2 regions of the Martelella sp. UBA3392 genome follow, and region 1 is predicted to be linked to the other one. Evidence: predicted binding sites of a transcription regulator. Region 1 holds the regulator's gene; the other holds the start of a gene.

Region 1 (7,676 bases):
CATGGTTTTCCAGAACCCGAACCCGTTTCCGAAGTCGATCTACGAGAACGTCGCCTACGGCCCGCGCATCCATGGCCTTGCCCGCCACCGTTCGGATTTCGACCGGATCGTGGAGACCAGCCTGCAGAAGGCGGGCCTGTTCAACGAGGTCAAGGACCGTCTGCAGGAACCCGGCACCAGCCTTTCCGGCGGCCAGCAGCAGCGGCTCTGCATCGCCCGCGCGATCGCCGTCAGCCCGGAAGTGATCCTGATGGACGAGCCGTGCTCGGCGCTCGACCCGATCGCGACCGCGCGGGTGGAGGAACTGATCAGCGAGTTGAAGCAGAACTACACCATCGTGATGGTGACCCATTCGATGCAGCAGGCGGCCCGCGTTTCCGAACGCACGGCGATGTTCCATCTCGGCTACATGGTCGAGGAGGACGACACCGACACGATTTTCACCAATCCCGCGGACCAGCGCACCCAGGACTACATCATGGGCCGGTTCGGTTAAGGAGACGCACAGATGGCACACTCGCATATCATATCGGCCTTCGACGAGGAGCTGAAATATCTCCAGCGCCGGATTTCCGAAATGGGCGGCATGGCGGAAGAGATGGTCTCGCAATCCGTCGTGGCGCTGGTCAACACCGATACCGAACTCGCCGAAAAGGTGATCGCCGAGGATCTGGCGCTGGACGAGGCCGAGCGCGAGGTCGGCGAAAAGGCGATCGTCACCATCGCGCGGCGCCAGCCGGTGGCGGCGGACCTGCGCGAGATCATGGGCGCGATCCGCATCGCCGCCGACCTCGAGCGCGTTGGCGACATGGCCAAGAACACCGCCAAGCGGGTGATCTCGGTGCAGGGCACCGGGGTTCCGCGCAAGCTCGCCCACGGCATCGAGCACCTGTCGGAACTGGCGCTGCTGCAGCTCAAGGAAGTGCTCGACGCCTACACCTCGCGCCAGGCCGACAAGGCCAATTCGATCCGCGAGCGCGACGAGGAGATCGACGCGATCTACACCTCGCTGTTCCGCGAGCTTCTGACCTACATGATGGAAGATCCGCGCAACATTACCACCTGCACGCATCTTCTGTTCTGCGCCAAGAACATCGAGCGCATCGGCGATCACGCCACCAATATTGCGGAAATGATCTACTACATCGCCACCGGCTCCCAGCCGCAGGGAGAACGCCCGAAGGACGACATGTCGCCCTCGGTCGGCTCCGGCGAGAGCAAGTCCTGAAACCATTTGACAGAGGCACGAGATGGTTCCGAAGATTGCAGTTGTCGAAGATGAAGAAGCGCTGAGCGTCCTGCTGCGCTACAACCTTGAATCGGAAGGCTACGAGGTCGAGACGATCGCGCGCGGCGACGAGGCCGAACTCAGGCTGCAGGAGCGGGTGCCGGACCTCCTGCTGCTCGACTGGATGTTGCCGGGCGTTTCCGGCATCGAGCTTTGCCGCAGGCTGCGGATGCGGCCGGAGACCGAACGCCTGCCGATCATCATGCTGACGGCGCGTGGCGAGGAAAGCGAGCGGGTGCGCGGTCTTGCGATCGGCGCCGACGATTATGTCGTCAAGCCGTTCTCGACGCCGGAACTGATGGCCCGCGTCAGGGCGATCCTGCGGCGGGCGCGGCCGGAAGTGCTTTCCAGCGTGCTCAAATGCGGCGATATCGAGCTTGACCGCGAGACCCACCGCGTTCACCGCAAGGCCAAGGAAGTCCGCCTCGGCCCGACCGAGTTCCGGCTGCTCGAATTCCTGATGACCTCGCCCGGAAGGGTGTTCTCCCGCTCCCAGCTTCTCGACGGTGTGTGGGGCCATGACATCTATGTCGACGAACGTACCGTCGACGTCCATGTCGGACGGCTGCGCAAGGCCCTCAACTTCTCGCAAATGCCCGACGTGATCCGCACCGTGCGTGGTGCCGGCTATTCGATGGAGGTGTAAGGGGCCGCATAGCACCGCCAATCTCCACCCTTGAGGGCGGAGATTGTGCGCCGGAGCGTCCATTGTACCGAAGTCCGGGCGATCCCGTGTTTTCGGCGACCGGGATCAGCGGACTTCGAAACCGCGGTAATTGTCGTCGCGGATGGCGTTCATTTCGGTCATGTAATTGCCCATGCCGCCCATGTACCACATCGATGTGCGGGGCTTGCCGGGAATGTTGGCGCCGTTGATCCAGCTGTCCGTCACTTCGAACAGCGTGCCGGCCATGCCTTCCTGGCACACCCGCACCCAGTCGTCCTGGGCCTCTCTCGTGGTCTCGATGATGCCGTTGCCTTGTTCGGCCTTCTCGATCAGGTCGCACAGGAAGTCGACCTGCCATTCATGCACCAGCGGCTGGCTGGTGAACGGGCTGAAGGGTCCGAATACCATCAGAAGGTTCGGGAAATCGGCGATCGTCATGCCGGCATAGGCGCGCGGACCGTTCTTCCAGGCATCCTTCAGCCGCACGCCGTTGCGCCCGATCGTGTCGATCTTCAGATAGTTGCCGGTCATTGCGTCGAAGCCGGTGGCCATGATCACCACGTCGAGCTCCAGTTCCTTGCCGCCGACGATCAGCCCGTTTTCGGTGTAGCGCTCGATCGGCTCCGCCTTGACGTCGTGGAGGGTGACATTGTCGCGATTATAGGTCTCGTAATAATTATCGGCGGCCAGCGGACGCTTGGCATAGTAGTCGCGTGGGGTCAGTTTGCGGGCGACTTCGGGGTCGGTGACGATGGCGTCGATCTTCGACTTGATGAAGTCTGTCGCCGTCTTGTTGGCCTCGGCGGTCACCGGAATATCGGAGAAGGTTTCGAGCAGGAAGCTGAAGCCATTGCCTTTTTTCCAGGCCTTTTCGTAGACGCGTTTGCGCTCTTCATTGTCGACCTCAAGCGCGGAAACGGTGCTTTCGTCAAAGCCGAAAACCGCCGCCGTGCTCAGCGCCCAGTCGCGGAAGCCGTGCGGATCGGCCTTGATCTTCTCGCGCGTCTCGGCCGGGAAGGGGCCGATGCCGAGCGGCACCACCCATTGCGCGGTGCGCTGCAGCACATGCAGATGGCCGACCTTGTCGGCGAGCGCGGTGATGATCTGGATGCCGGTCGAGCCGGTTCCGACCACGCCGACGCGCTTGCCCTCAAGGTCGGGCGCGGTGTCCGGCCATTTCGAGGCGAGTAGCACCTCGCCCTTGAACTTGTCCTGGTCGGGAAACTGCGGGGCATAGGAGGAGGAGAGAAGCCCCACGGCCTCGATCACATATTTTGCCTTCACGGTATCGCCGCCCGTGGTGGTCAGGAGCCAGCGGCCCTCGTCCTCTTTCCATTCGGCGCTGGCGATGCGGGTGTTGAAATGGATCGAGCGCTTCAGGGCGTGCTTGTCGGCGACCGCGTTCAGATAGTTCAGTACTTCAGGCTGCTTGGCATAGCGCTCCGACCATTCCCAGTTCTGGAACATGTCGAGGTCGAAGGAATAGGTGTAGACGGTCGATTCGGTATCGACCCGGCAGCCCGGATAGCGGTTCCAGTACCATGTGCCGCCGACGCCGCCGGCATCGTCGAAGGCTTCGGCCTTCATGCCGAGCACGTTGCGCGTCTTGTGCAGCGCGTAGAGCCCGCCGACGCCCGCGCCGATGATGGCGACATCGAGCTCAAGCTGTTTGTGCGATACCGCGTTCATTGTGAAACCTCCCATTCTCGTCAAATCTTGCGGCGGCAAGGCGCACGCCGGCCTTTATCTTTAAGCGGGTCGCGGAGCCGGCGCTTGGTCTTGTGCCTGTTTCTGCCGGCGGCAAAAAATGCGCCGCAGACCTCGCTTTCACACACTCATATGGTATTACGGTATTATCGTCAATGACGCAAAATGCCCTTGTCATGATCATAATCCTATAATACCGTAATACGAACATATTAAAAGGCAGCCACCAGCGCCGCTTCACCAAGGATGGTATGACATGAACACGCAAAGTCCGCTCTCCACGGATCACGAGGCCTTGATGCCTGATCGCAGGCTCTATATCGGCGGCCAATGGGTGGAAGGGCCGTCAGAGTTTCAGGTGATGAACCCGGCAAACGGACGGCCGGTCGCTACTGTGTCGCATGCGAGTTCGGCCGAGGCGCTTGCCGCCCTTGATGCCGCGGCCGCGGCCCAGCCCGGCTGGGCAAAGCTTGCGCCGCGCGCCCGCGCCAACCTCATGCACAAGGCCTACCGTCTGATGATGGAGCGCGAGGAAGCGTTCACCAAGATCATGACGCTCGAAAGCGGCAAGCCGCTGACGGAATCGCGGGCGGAATTCCTGCTGTCCGCCGATTTCCTGTTGTGGTTCGCGGAGCAGAGCGCCCATATCCACGGTTCCTATTCCGACAGTTCCAGCGGTGATTTCCGGGTCGTGGTCAAGCATCAGCCGATCGGGCCCTGTCTGCTGATCACACCCTGGAATTTTCCGCTGCTGATGATCGTGCGCAAGGCGGGCGCGGCCCTTGCCGCCGGCTGCACCACGATCACCAAGACTGCCCAGGAAACGCCGCTCACGGGCGCGCTGTTTGTGGAAGTGCTGCATGATGCGGGCTTTCCGGCAGGCGTCGTCAACCTGCTGCACACCACCAAGTCCTCCGGCGTCTCCGAGCCGCTTTTGAAGGACAAGCGCCTGCGCAAGGTCTCCTTTACCGGCTCCACCGGGGTTGGCGGCCTGCTGATGGAGCAGGGCGCGCGCAACATTCTCAACGCATCGATGGAGCTTGGCGGCGACGGGCCGTTCATCGTGCTCGATGATGCCGATATCGATCTCGCGGCCGAGCAGGCGATCATCTGCAAGTTCCGCAATGCCGGCCAGGCCTGCGTTGCCGCCAACCGGATCATCGTCGACAGAAGGGTGGAGGCCGCGTTCACCGAAAAATTCGTGGCCAAGGTCAAGGCGCTGAAGGTCGGCGACGGCATGGGCGCGGTCGATGTCGGGCCGATGATTTCGGCCAAGCAGCGCGATCGGCTGGGCGAGACCCTGAAGCAGCTCACCGATGCCGGCGGCCAGCTGCTTGCCGGCGGCAAGCCGGTGGCGGGCGAGGGCTATTTCTTCGAGCCGACGGTGGTGCGGTTTGAGGGCCGCAACGAAGTGATGTGCTCGAACGAACTGTTCGCGCCGATTGCGGCGATCTTTTCGGTCGATGGTCCGGAGGCGGCGCTCGCCTTTGCCAATGAAAGCGATTTCGGTCTGGCCTCCTATGTGTTTACAAGGGACCTGTCGCGCGCGCTGACCTTTGGCGAACGGCTGGAGTTCGGTATGGTCGGCATCAATCGCGGCATCATGGCCGATCCCAAGGCCCCGTTCGGCGGCACCAAGGCTTCGGGCATCGGGCGTGAGGCCGGGCAGGAGGGGATCTATGAATTCATGGAGCAGAAATACATGGCGGTCACGGTCAACGAGGCGCTGAGCTGATGACGATGGAGAATACGCTGGGGCTCGGCCTCGTGCGCCAGCCGAAAACGGTGCTGTTCGGCCCTGGCCAACGCCGCCAGCTTGGCCGTTATGCACGCGGCTTCGGAACCCGCGCGCTGGTGGTCACCGACGCCCGCATGGCGACGACCCCGGAATTTGCGGCGCTTGCCGAGGACCTGCGCGAATGTGGTCTTGCGGTTTCGGTCTATGATCAGGCCGAGCCGGACCTGCCGCGCCGCAACGTCATGGAGGTCGCCGGGATGGCGAGCGCTGTCGATGTCATCATCGGCGTCGGCGGCGGGTCCTGCATGGATCTCGCCAAGGCAGCCTCGGCCGTGCTCGCCCATGGCGGCGACGTGCGCGATTATTTCGGCGAGTTCGCGGTGCCGGGCCCCTGCATTCCGGTGATCACCATCCCGACCACCGGCGGAACCGGCGCGGAGGTCACCAGCCTCGCGATCGTTTTCGATGAGGAGACCGGCATGAAGATGGCGGTCGCCGATGCCCATATCGAGCCGGCGATCGCGATCATCGATCCGGAGCTGACGCTTACCTGCCCGCCCGGCCTGACGGCGGCGACCGCCGCCGACGCGCTGTCGCATCTGGTCGAGGCCTATACCGCCAAGCCGAAGAACCCGAGCCCTGAACAGATCGAAACCCAGATCTATGTCGGCAAGAACCGCATCACCGACATGTTCTGCGAGAAGGGGCTCAGGCTGATGAACCGCTCGCTTGGGCGCGTGGTCGAGAACCCCGCCGATCTCGCCGCGCGGTCGGATGTGATGTTCGCCGCCTACTGCGCCGGTATGGCGATCAATACGACGGGCACGGCGGCGGCCCATGCGATCCAGAGCCCGATGGCGGCGATCGGCCACACCCCCCACGGTTTCGGCGTCGGCGCGCTGCTGCCCTATGTCATGCGGCTGAACCTGCCTTATGCAACGGCGGAATTCGCGGAGATGGCCCATTGCCTCGATGTCGCCGACAGCGCCGCCTCGCCGGAGGAGAACGGTCGGGCCGCGATCGAAAGGATCGAGGCGCTGCTGGAACAGACCGGCACGCCGCTGGAACTGAAATCGCTCGGGATCGAGGAACGCCATTTCGACCAGATCGCCCGCTCGGCGGTCAAGGCGACCCGGCTGGTGCTCAACAATCCGGCGCCGCTGACCGAGGATGCGGTCCGCAAGGTGCTGGCCCGCGGCCTTGCCGGCGACCGGAGCTGGTGGGCGTAGGCCGGTTCCGCCAATATGCGGATTGGACGCCTTGGCGGGGGCGACCCCGCCGCTTCTTGCCAAGCCCACAGCAACCTCTTGTTTTCCATCAGCAATCGCTCAAAAAATGCCTTTCGCACACGTCACAATTTGGGCGTGAAGGGCGAGCCATTGTCGCCGCGCTGTCAATGTGCAGAAAGGAAAACGTTCATGAGAATGCGTTCACTTGTATACGCGGGGCTGGCGGCCTCGGTGGTTGGCGTGCTTTCGCTTCAGACCACGGCTTCGGCGGCGGAAATCCTCGATACCGGCGCCACCTGGAACGCGGCCTGCAATGCCGCCATGACCTGCCGGCTGACGACCAGCGACCTGCCGGCCAATGATGGCGGCCTGGCGATCCCCTCCTTCGTGCGGACCAGCGGTGCGAACTCGCCGGTCATGATGGTGCTGCCGACGATCGACGGCTGGGACACGCTCCCGAGCGATGGCAAGTTCACCATCTCGGTGGACGGCGAGGAGGTCGCCGCGATCAAGGTCAACCAGCTCAGGCAGGATGATGCCGAGGGCGGTTATGTGACCACCGATCCGAAGATCGTCCAGCCGGTGCTGGCGGCGGCAAGGGTCGGCGAGGACGCGATCATGGTGACCTATGACGGCCCCGAAAGCCAGGAAGTGGCGACGGCCGACCTCACCGGCTTCCGCGAAAGCCTCGACTGGCTCGCCCAGCAACAGCATCACCCGGCCTGAAGCCGCTTGTTTCACGTGAAAAACCACCCTACATCGCGCAGGAAGCCTTGCGCGGTGTAGCCAAGGCCGGTCCTTGCCTGCATGCTGGAGCCGACCATGCTGATAGATGCCGCCCGCCGGGCGCTTTACGATCTGATCGACCCGAAGATGCGCGCCATCCTGTGGAAGGTGCTCGGCCTTTCGCTGCTCTGCCTGATCGGATTATGGGTTGCGATCCGCAGCCTGTTCATGTGGCTTGCCGTTCCCTGGCTTCAGAACCTGTTTCCGACCATGCCGGAATGGACCGGCTGGATCACCTTCGTCCTTTTGATCTTCGCCGCG
Region 2 (7,676 bases), on a different contig from region 1:
CGCTTGCGGCGGCTTTCCCAGCCATCCATCCACTTGCCGTGCTCGTCATATTCGCCGGGCAGGAAAACGGCGGCGTCATCCTTCAGCATGCGGGCAAGCGGCGCGAAGAACTGGTCCGTGGCATAGATCGCCCGCGCGCCGAGACGGGCGGAGGCAAGGTTGATCGCGCCGACCGCGAAATCGGGCAGGGCAACGGACGTTTCTTGTTCTGACATGGTTTACTCCGCGAGCATGTGGCGCAGCCTGAGACCGGCGATCTTCTCGACCTCAGCACAGGCTGTTTCAAGCTCGACGGCTTCGGAACTGTCGATCCGTTGCCGGAAGGCGGAGAGAATATCGTCCTTATTGAGGCCGCTGACCGCAATAATGAAAGGAAAGTTGAACTTGTCTATATAGGCGGAATTGAGCTCAGTAAACTCCGCATGCTCTTCGGGCGACAGCCGGTCGAGGCCCGCCCCCGCCTGCTCGCGGCGGCTTTCCTCGGTCAACCCGCCCGCGATCGCAAGCTTGCCGGCAAGGTCGGGATGGGCGCGCAGCACGCCGAGCCGTTCATCCTCGGGCGCCTCCCGGAACACCGTCGCAAGCGCGTCGGCAACGCCCGTTGCAGTCAACGGCTCATGGACCAGGCCCCGGTCATAGGCGCGCTCGGCGATGAAAGGGGAGTGCTCGTAGACGCCGCCGAAACGACTGACGAATGCATCGCGGGCAATCATTGCGCATCCTCCTGCGGCAGGTGGTTCTCGTACCAGTGGCGCGCGATCTCGATCCGCTTCGCCAGCCAGACCTTGTCGTGGTTCTGGACGTAATCGAGGAAGCGCTTCAGCCCCGCCAGCCGACCCGGCTTGCCGACAAGGCGGCAGTGCAGCCCGATCGACATCATCTTCGGCGCGCCCTCGCGGCCTTCGTCATAGAGCGTATCGAAGGCGTCCTTCAGATAGGTGAAGAACTGCTCGCCGGAATTGAAGCCCTGGGGGGTAGCGAAACGCATGTCATTATTGTCAAGCGTATAGGGGATGCGCAGGAACGGCTTGCCCTCCGACGTGCGCACCCAGTAGGGCAGGTCGTCGGCATAGGTATCGGAGGAATAGAGGAAACCGCCCTCCTCCATCACGAGGTCCAGCGTGTTGACCGAGGGCTTGCCCTGATAGAGGCCATAGGGCCGTTCGCCGGTGATTTCGGTGTGAAGCCGCACCGCCTCGCGGATATGGGCGCGCTCGGTGTCGATGTCGAAATCCTTGTATTCCAGCCATCTGAGGCCATGGCTTGCGATTTCCCACCCGGCCTCCTTCATGGCGGCGACGGCTTCCGGGTTGCGGGCCATCGCCTGGGTCACGCCATAGACTGTGACCGGGATTTCCAGGCGCGTGAACAGCCGCCACAGCCGCCAGAAGCCGGCGCGCGAACCATATTCATAGAGCGATTCCATGTTCATGTTGCGCTGGCCGGGCCAGGCCTCGGCGCCGACGATTTCAGACAGCAGGCATTCCGACGCCGGGTCGCCGTCGAGAATGCAACTCTCGCCGCCCTCCTCGTAATTGATCACGAACTGCACGGCGATATTGGCCTCGCCCGGCCATTTCGGGTCCGGCGGATTGCGGCCGTAACCCACAAGTTCGCGCGGATATGCGTTCGTTTCAGCGTCCATCATGCCCTCAATTCCATTCCTTGCCGACGGTAGACGACCATCGGCATCGCCGGAAGAGATAAGGCGAAAAGGCCGGCAGGAATCAAGGGGAAAAGCCAGATCGGCCCGATTGCCGCCACACAGCCTCTAGGCCGACTGCCGCGCCCTGACGGCGCCCATCGGATGCAGCGAATGGACGCAGAACGGCGCGCCGGGCTCCTCTTCGATGAACAGCGCGATATGATCGACCTCGACCGGCTCCAGCAGGATCGGCCCGAAAAACGCCGCGACCGAGCGCTCCATCCGCGCCATTTCGCTTGGGGAAAGAGGGCCGGTCAGCGGCATGTGAAAGGAGAAGGCGGCAAGCACGTCCGGCTCGCCCCAGCGATGCAGATTGGCAAACTGCACCGGCGTCAGCCCGCCCGAGGCCCGCCGCTCGATCTCGGCCTCGGAAAGCGGCGCGCGGAAGGCGTCGAATTCGGTGACGATGCTGGCGGCAAGCGTATCGAGTGCGGGAACCGCCGTCATCGGCGCGAGCGCCAGGATATCGCGGCGATGAACGACCGTGAGCGGCGGCAAGGTGAAGGGCTGAAAGCGCATGGCAAAGCGCATCATCGCCTTCAGCAGCATGGATTCGTTCATGCCTTCGGTCAGATGAAACGGCGATTTCAGCATGCCCTGAAACCCGTAGCGGCGCGGCAGAGCCGTGTGATAGGCGATCTCGGCAAGCGGCAGGCCGGTGATCATCGGCGGCTCGACCACCTCGCCGGAAAACGCGCTCCGCCCGATCCAGTTCGCGCCCACGATGGCGAGCCCGTCATGCGGCGATGGCGTAAAGCAGATAGCATAGCGTTCGGCGGGCATCGCGGGTCACATGAGGAAACGGTTTCTCGCTTCTGAGATAGCCGATTCCAATGACACTGATACGACGGGCTTACCGTTTGCGGCGCGGCCAGGTGCGGCAATCTACACCATGGACAATCCGGCAGCGCGGTCTATTCTGTTTATGCGCAATGCATCTGCATCACATCAAGATGTCGGCCGTCCCGGACCGCGCAGACGATCTGCGGTACAACCTTGCCGGCATCGGTTGAAATGACAGGCGCATGCCAACCGGGAAAGGAAGCGTCGTGCATTTCGGTTGCAAATATTCCCAATCAGAGAACGAACACCGCCGCCTCCGGTGCGCCTTGAAGCAAGTTCGAACAGGCGTTGGTCAGCGCCTCGAAAACGGTCGGTCCGTCAGTCCCGTGCTGATTGATCGGTCGACCCGAAGGCCGCCTCACCCGGCCACCCCCCTTTGCGGAAGTGCCTTTCCGCATTTTCTCAAGACAGGATTTTCCGATGGAAAAGACCATGAAAGCCGCCGTTGTCCGGCAATTCGGCAAGCCTTTGGTAATGGAAGAGGTCGCAGTCCCCTCGGTCGGGCCGGGCCAGATTCTCGTCAAGATGGCCGCAAGCGGCGTCTGCCACACCGACCTGCACGCGGCGGAGGGTGACTGGCCGATCAAACCCGAGCCGCCGTTCATTCCGGGCCATGAGGGCGTGGGACACGTCGTCGCCGTGGGGACCGGGGTAACCCATGTCAAGGAAGGCGATCGCGTCGGGGTTCCGTGGCTCTACACCGCCTGCGGCTGCTGCAAGCATTGCCTCGGCGGATGGGAGACGCTTTGCGAATCGCAGCAAAACACCGGCTATTCGGTCAATGGCAGTTTCGCCGAATATGTTCTGGCCGATCCGAACTATGTCGGGCACCTGCCTGACAATGTCAGCTTCACCGAGATTGCGCCGATCCTCTGTGCAGGCGTTACGGTCTACAAGGGCCTGAAGGTGACAGACACGAAACCCGGCGACTGGGTCGTGATCTCGGGCATTGGCGGGCTTGGACATCTGGCCGTGCAATATGCAAAGGCAATGGGCCTGAACGTGCTTGCCGTGGATATCGACGACGCGAAACTCGACCTGGCGAAACGGCTTGGCGCAAGTCTGGCGGTCAATGCCCGCAATGCCGATCCGGTGGCCTTCGTGAAAAAGGAAATCGGCGGCGCGGAAGGGGTTCTGGTCACCGCCGTCTCGCCCAAGGCCTTCGAACAGGCGCAGGGCATGGTCCAGCGCGGCGGGACCGTATCGCTCAATGGCCTGCCGCCCGGCGATTTCCCGCTTCCCATCTTCGACACCGTGCTGAACGGTATCACGGTGCGCGGATCGATCGTCGGAACCCGGCTTGACCTGCAGGAAGCGCTTGACTTCGCCGGCGCTGGAAAGGTCAAGGCGACGATCAAGACCGACAAGCTCGAGAACATCAACGAGATCTTCGCCAAGATGCATCACGGCGAAATCGAGGGCCGCATCGTCATCGACTACCAGTGATCGCAGAGCCCGGCATGTCAGAAGGCATGGAGCCATTTTGCGTTTCGAAGAAAGCGAGTGGCTCTATCGCTTTTCGCCGTGGGCACGTCGGCGGTAAATTGAAAGATCGTAGATAGCGGGCAGCGCCTCAACCGGCTGGCCTGCGGCAAGCCGCACCGCGTGATCCGCCAGCCGGTGGGCGATGCCGAAACTGGTCTTGAAGCCGCCGCCGAGCGCGATGACGCGCGGCGCGGCATCGATCGCGCCGATCATCGGTTCGCGGTGGATGCCGCGTGGACGCAGGCCCGCCCAGCGTTCGACCACCGGCGCGTCCCGCAGCAGCGGCACGGCTTTGCGCGCGGCCGCGATCAGAGCGTCGAGGCGATGGTCGGTCGCCGCCGCATCCTCGAACGCATCCTCCGTGGTCGAGCCGACGGCGACACGACCGCCTTCATGGGCGATCACGTAAAGCCCGTCATCGAACACGATCGGCCACGACGGGTCGCAGTTGGCGGCAAAGAGCGCCGCCTGCCCCTTGACCGGGCGACCGAGCGGCTTGCCGGCCGGCGCGAAGAGCGGCTGAAGCAGCGGAAAGGCGCCGATGCCAGCCGAAACGATGACGCGCCCGAAGCCGACCCGACCGCCATCGGCCAGATGGAGATTGTTCGCCGCCGCGTCGATTTCCGTCACCGTCGCCGTCAGGCGGCGCACATGCCGGGCGTTTTCGAGAAAGACCTGAAGCGCCGCGACCACGCCGCGCGGAAAAACATGGGCGGCGAAGTCTTCGTGAACATAGGCAAGCGCCGCGGGATCGACGGCCGGCCAGCCGTCAAGCGGCGGACGATCCACCACGGACCACGCGAAGCGCCACTCACCGCTGCGCCAGTTCACGGCGGCCGCCTCGGCACGTGAGAGCGCGGTCTCGACCTGGCGTTCGGCATAAAGCGGCATCACCCGACCGGCGCGGCGATAGCCGGTCGAAACCCCGGTCTCGGCCTCCAGCGCGCGGATATGGCTCTCGAGCTCTGCAAGCGCCTCGAACTGGAACTGCTTCTTCTCGTCCCACTGGTCCGGCATATAGGCCATCAGCGCACCAAGCAGGCCATTGCTCGCGGCCGGTCCGCCGCTGTCGATCAACAGGGTATCGATCCCCGCCTTTTCGGCGTGATAGGCCGCCCACAGCCCCATGATGCCGCCGCCGATGATGGCGAGGTCGGCGGATGGCATTTGACCTGAGGGGGCTGGCGCGTCATTCATTCCGGCGATGGACCACAAACGGCGAACGGATGCAACAGGCTCATAGATGGCGATAACATGGGATGACGGCAACCGGCCGTTTTCGGAGGCGTTTCAGGACCACTATTTCTCCAAAGCGGACGGGCGGGCCGAATGCGGCCATGTGTTCATCGACGCCAATCGGCTGGCCGAACGCTGGCAGGCGGGCGGGACCTTCCGCATTGGCGAACTCGGTTTCGGCACGGGGCTGAATTTCTGCGAAACCTTTCGACGCTGGAAGGCGCTCCGGCGGCCGGACGGACATCTTGCCTTCACCTCGTTCGAGCTGTTTCCGATGACGAAACCCGATATCGACCGCGCCCTGTCGCACTGGCCGGAGATCGATGCGGAGCGCGTGGCCCTGACCGCCGCGTGGCCGGAGCGCCCCGAAGGCGTCATCACCATCGACGCCGACCCACAGACCCGCCTCACCGTCATCTGCGCCGACGCTCTGAAGGCGTTGACCGCCCTGCCGGACCGATTCGATGCCTGGTATCTCGACGGCTTCGCCCCCTCCCGCAACCCCGATATGTGGTCGCAAGAGCTGATGCGCGCCGTCTTCGACCATACCGCGCCCGGCGGCACGTTCGGCACCTATGCCGCCGCCGGCTTCGTGCGCCGCAACCTTCAGGCGGCCGGCTTCACCGTCGAGCGCCGCCCAGGCTTTGCCGGAAAGCGCGAAATGCTGGCGGGTTTTCGCCCGGCCGGGCGGTAATGCCAAGGATCATGCTTGACTTTTGCCAGCCCGGGCATCATGTAGAGCCCAGCTTTCCACCTGTTCGCATGCCGCGTGAGCATGCCTGGCGCAGATGACCCGAGATGGTCGCGTCAAGTCCGGGTCAAGCGCATGATAAAGTCCGGCACTCCCAGTCGGCGCGCGGAAGGCATTTTCCACCGATAAGTTCCCACTTCACGCGGGGCGCTTGAAACCGAAACCACCGGCATTTGCGTTTGGTCGCAATGCGCGGAGGGCTTTCGGCATGCCTTGAAAGGCGCTTTTGAATTGACTGAATTTAATACACTTGGACTTTCCGCCCAGCTCGTCGCCCGTGTTGCCGCGGAGGGTTATGAAACCCCGACGCCGATCCAGGCGAAGGCCATACCGCTGGTGCTCGAAGGCCGCGACGTGATGGGCCTCGCCCAGACAGGCACCGGCAAAACGGCCGCTTTCGGCCTGCCGATCATCGACATGCTGCTCGCAAACGGCGGCAAGCCCGCGCCGAAGACCGTCAAGACGCTGATCCTCGCCCCGACGCGCGAACTGGTGAACCAGATCGCGGAAAACCTGCGCATCTTCGCCCGCAAGACGCCGCTCAAGGTCAACATCGTGGTCGGCGGCGCATCGATCAACCGCCAGCAGCAGCAGCTTGCAGGCGGCACCGACATTCTGGTGGCCACCCCCGGCCGGCTTCTCGACCTGCTGGACCGCAGGGCGCTCAACCTTTCGGCCGTGCGCTATCTGGTGCTGGACGAGGCCGACCAGATGCTGGACCTCGGCTTCATCCACGACCTGAAGAAGATTTCGTCGCTGGTTCCGGACGAGCGCCAGACCATGCTGTTTTCGGCCACCATGCCGAAATCGATCGCCGAGCTTTCCAAGCGCTTCCTGACCAATCCGGAACGCGTTGAAGTGACGCCGCCCGGCAAGACCGCCGACCGTGTCGAGCAGGCCGTGCACTTCGTCGCCGGCAAGAACGACAAGGTCGAGCTTCTCCGCCAGGAACTCACCAACAACCCGGATGGCCGCGCGATCGTGTTCCTGCGCACCAAGCACGGCGCCGAGAAGCTGATGAAGCATCTCGACAGCCGCGGCTTCGCCACCGCCTCGATCCATGGCAACAAGAGCCAGGGTCAGCGCGAGCGGGCGCTGAAAGCGTTCAAGACCGGCGAGATCAACGTTCTGGTCGCAACCGACGTCGCCGCCCGCGGCATCGATGTGCCCGGCGTCACCCATGTCTACAACTACGATCTGCCCGAAGTGGCCGACGCCTATGTCCACCGTATCGGCCGCACCGCGCGCGCCGGCAAGGAAGGCAAGGCGATCGCGTTCTGCACGCCCGAGGAATCGGCGCTGCTGCGCGATATCCAGAAGCTGACCGGCATCGAGATCACCGTGGCGAGCGGCGAACCCCATGCCATGGCCGAGCGCCCGGCGCGGGGCAACGGCCGTGGTCGCGGCGGCGCCGGCAACGGAAAACCCGCCCGCCGGGCCCGCCCTTCCGCCAATGGCGGCCAGCGCCAGGGCGAAGCCCGCAACGGCGGCCCGCGTGACGGCGCGCCCCGCGAGGGCGCCAACCGCAACCGCCCGGCCAAGAACCGCCGCCCGCGCAACCGCCAGGGCGACCGCCGCCAGAGCGCGTGAGAAAGAAGTTGCAACACTCGCCGCGCTGTCGGCGATAATCGCAACCTTCCCTCTCATGGGTCATGC

What was found. Region 1 encodes PhoB, which activates phosphate uptake and scavenging genes when phosphate is short. Its sites were predicted from a motif close to TGTCATNNANCTGTCAT; they were not measured.
Region 2: a site for PhoB is predicted at 2,539-2,555, ahead of B4E36_RS06135 (DUF1045 domain-containing protein). Genes of this name have one in related genera too.

What each region holds. Positions count from the first base shown of each region.
Region 1 is NZ_DEPM01000245.1:19,643-27,318, forward strand. Features, by position in the region: gene pstB (phosphate ABC transporter ATP-binding protein PstB) at 1-496, shown strand, start outside; gene phoU (phosphate signaling complex protein PhoU) at 509-1,228, shown strand; gene phoB (phosphate regulon transcriptional regulator PhoB) at 1,251-1,934, shown strand; gene B4E36_RS19585 (NAD(P)/FAD-dependent oxidoreductase) at 2,040-3,644, opposite strand; gene B4E36_RS19590 (NAD-dependent succinate-semialdehyde dehydrogenase) at 3,919-5,397, shown strand; gene B4E36_RS19595 (iron-containing alcohol dehydrogenase) at 5,397-6,629, shown strand; gene B4E36_RS19600 (hypothetical protein) at 6,825-7,355, shown strand; gene B4E36_RS19605 (sulfate transporter family protein) at 7,452-7,676, shown strand, end outside.
Region 2 is NZ_DEPM01000081.1:8,308-15,983, reverse strand. Features, by position in the region: gene alc (allantoicase) at 1-215, opposite strand, end outside; gene uraD (2-oxo-4-hydroxy-4-carboxy-5-ureidoimidazoline decarboxylase) at 219-713, opposite strand; gene puuE (allantoinase PuuE) at 710-1,645, opposite strand; gene B4E36_RS06135 (DUF1045 domain-containing protein) at 1,772-2,488, opposite strand; gene adhP (alcohol dehydrogenase AdhP) at 2,969-3,994, shown strand; gene B4E36_RS06125 (NAD(P)/FAD-dependent oxidoreductase) at 4,058-5,200, opposite strand; gene mnmD (tRNA (5-methylaminomethyl-2-thiouridine)(34)-methyltransferase MnmD) at 5,277-5,963, shown strand; gene B4E36_RS06115 (DEAD/DEAH box helicase) at 6,252-7,610, shown strand.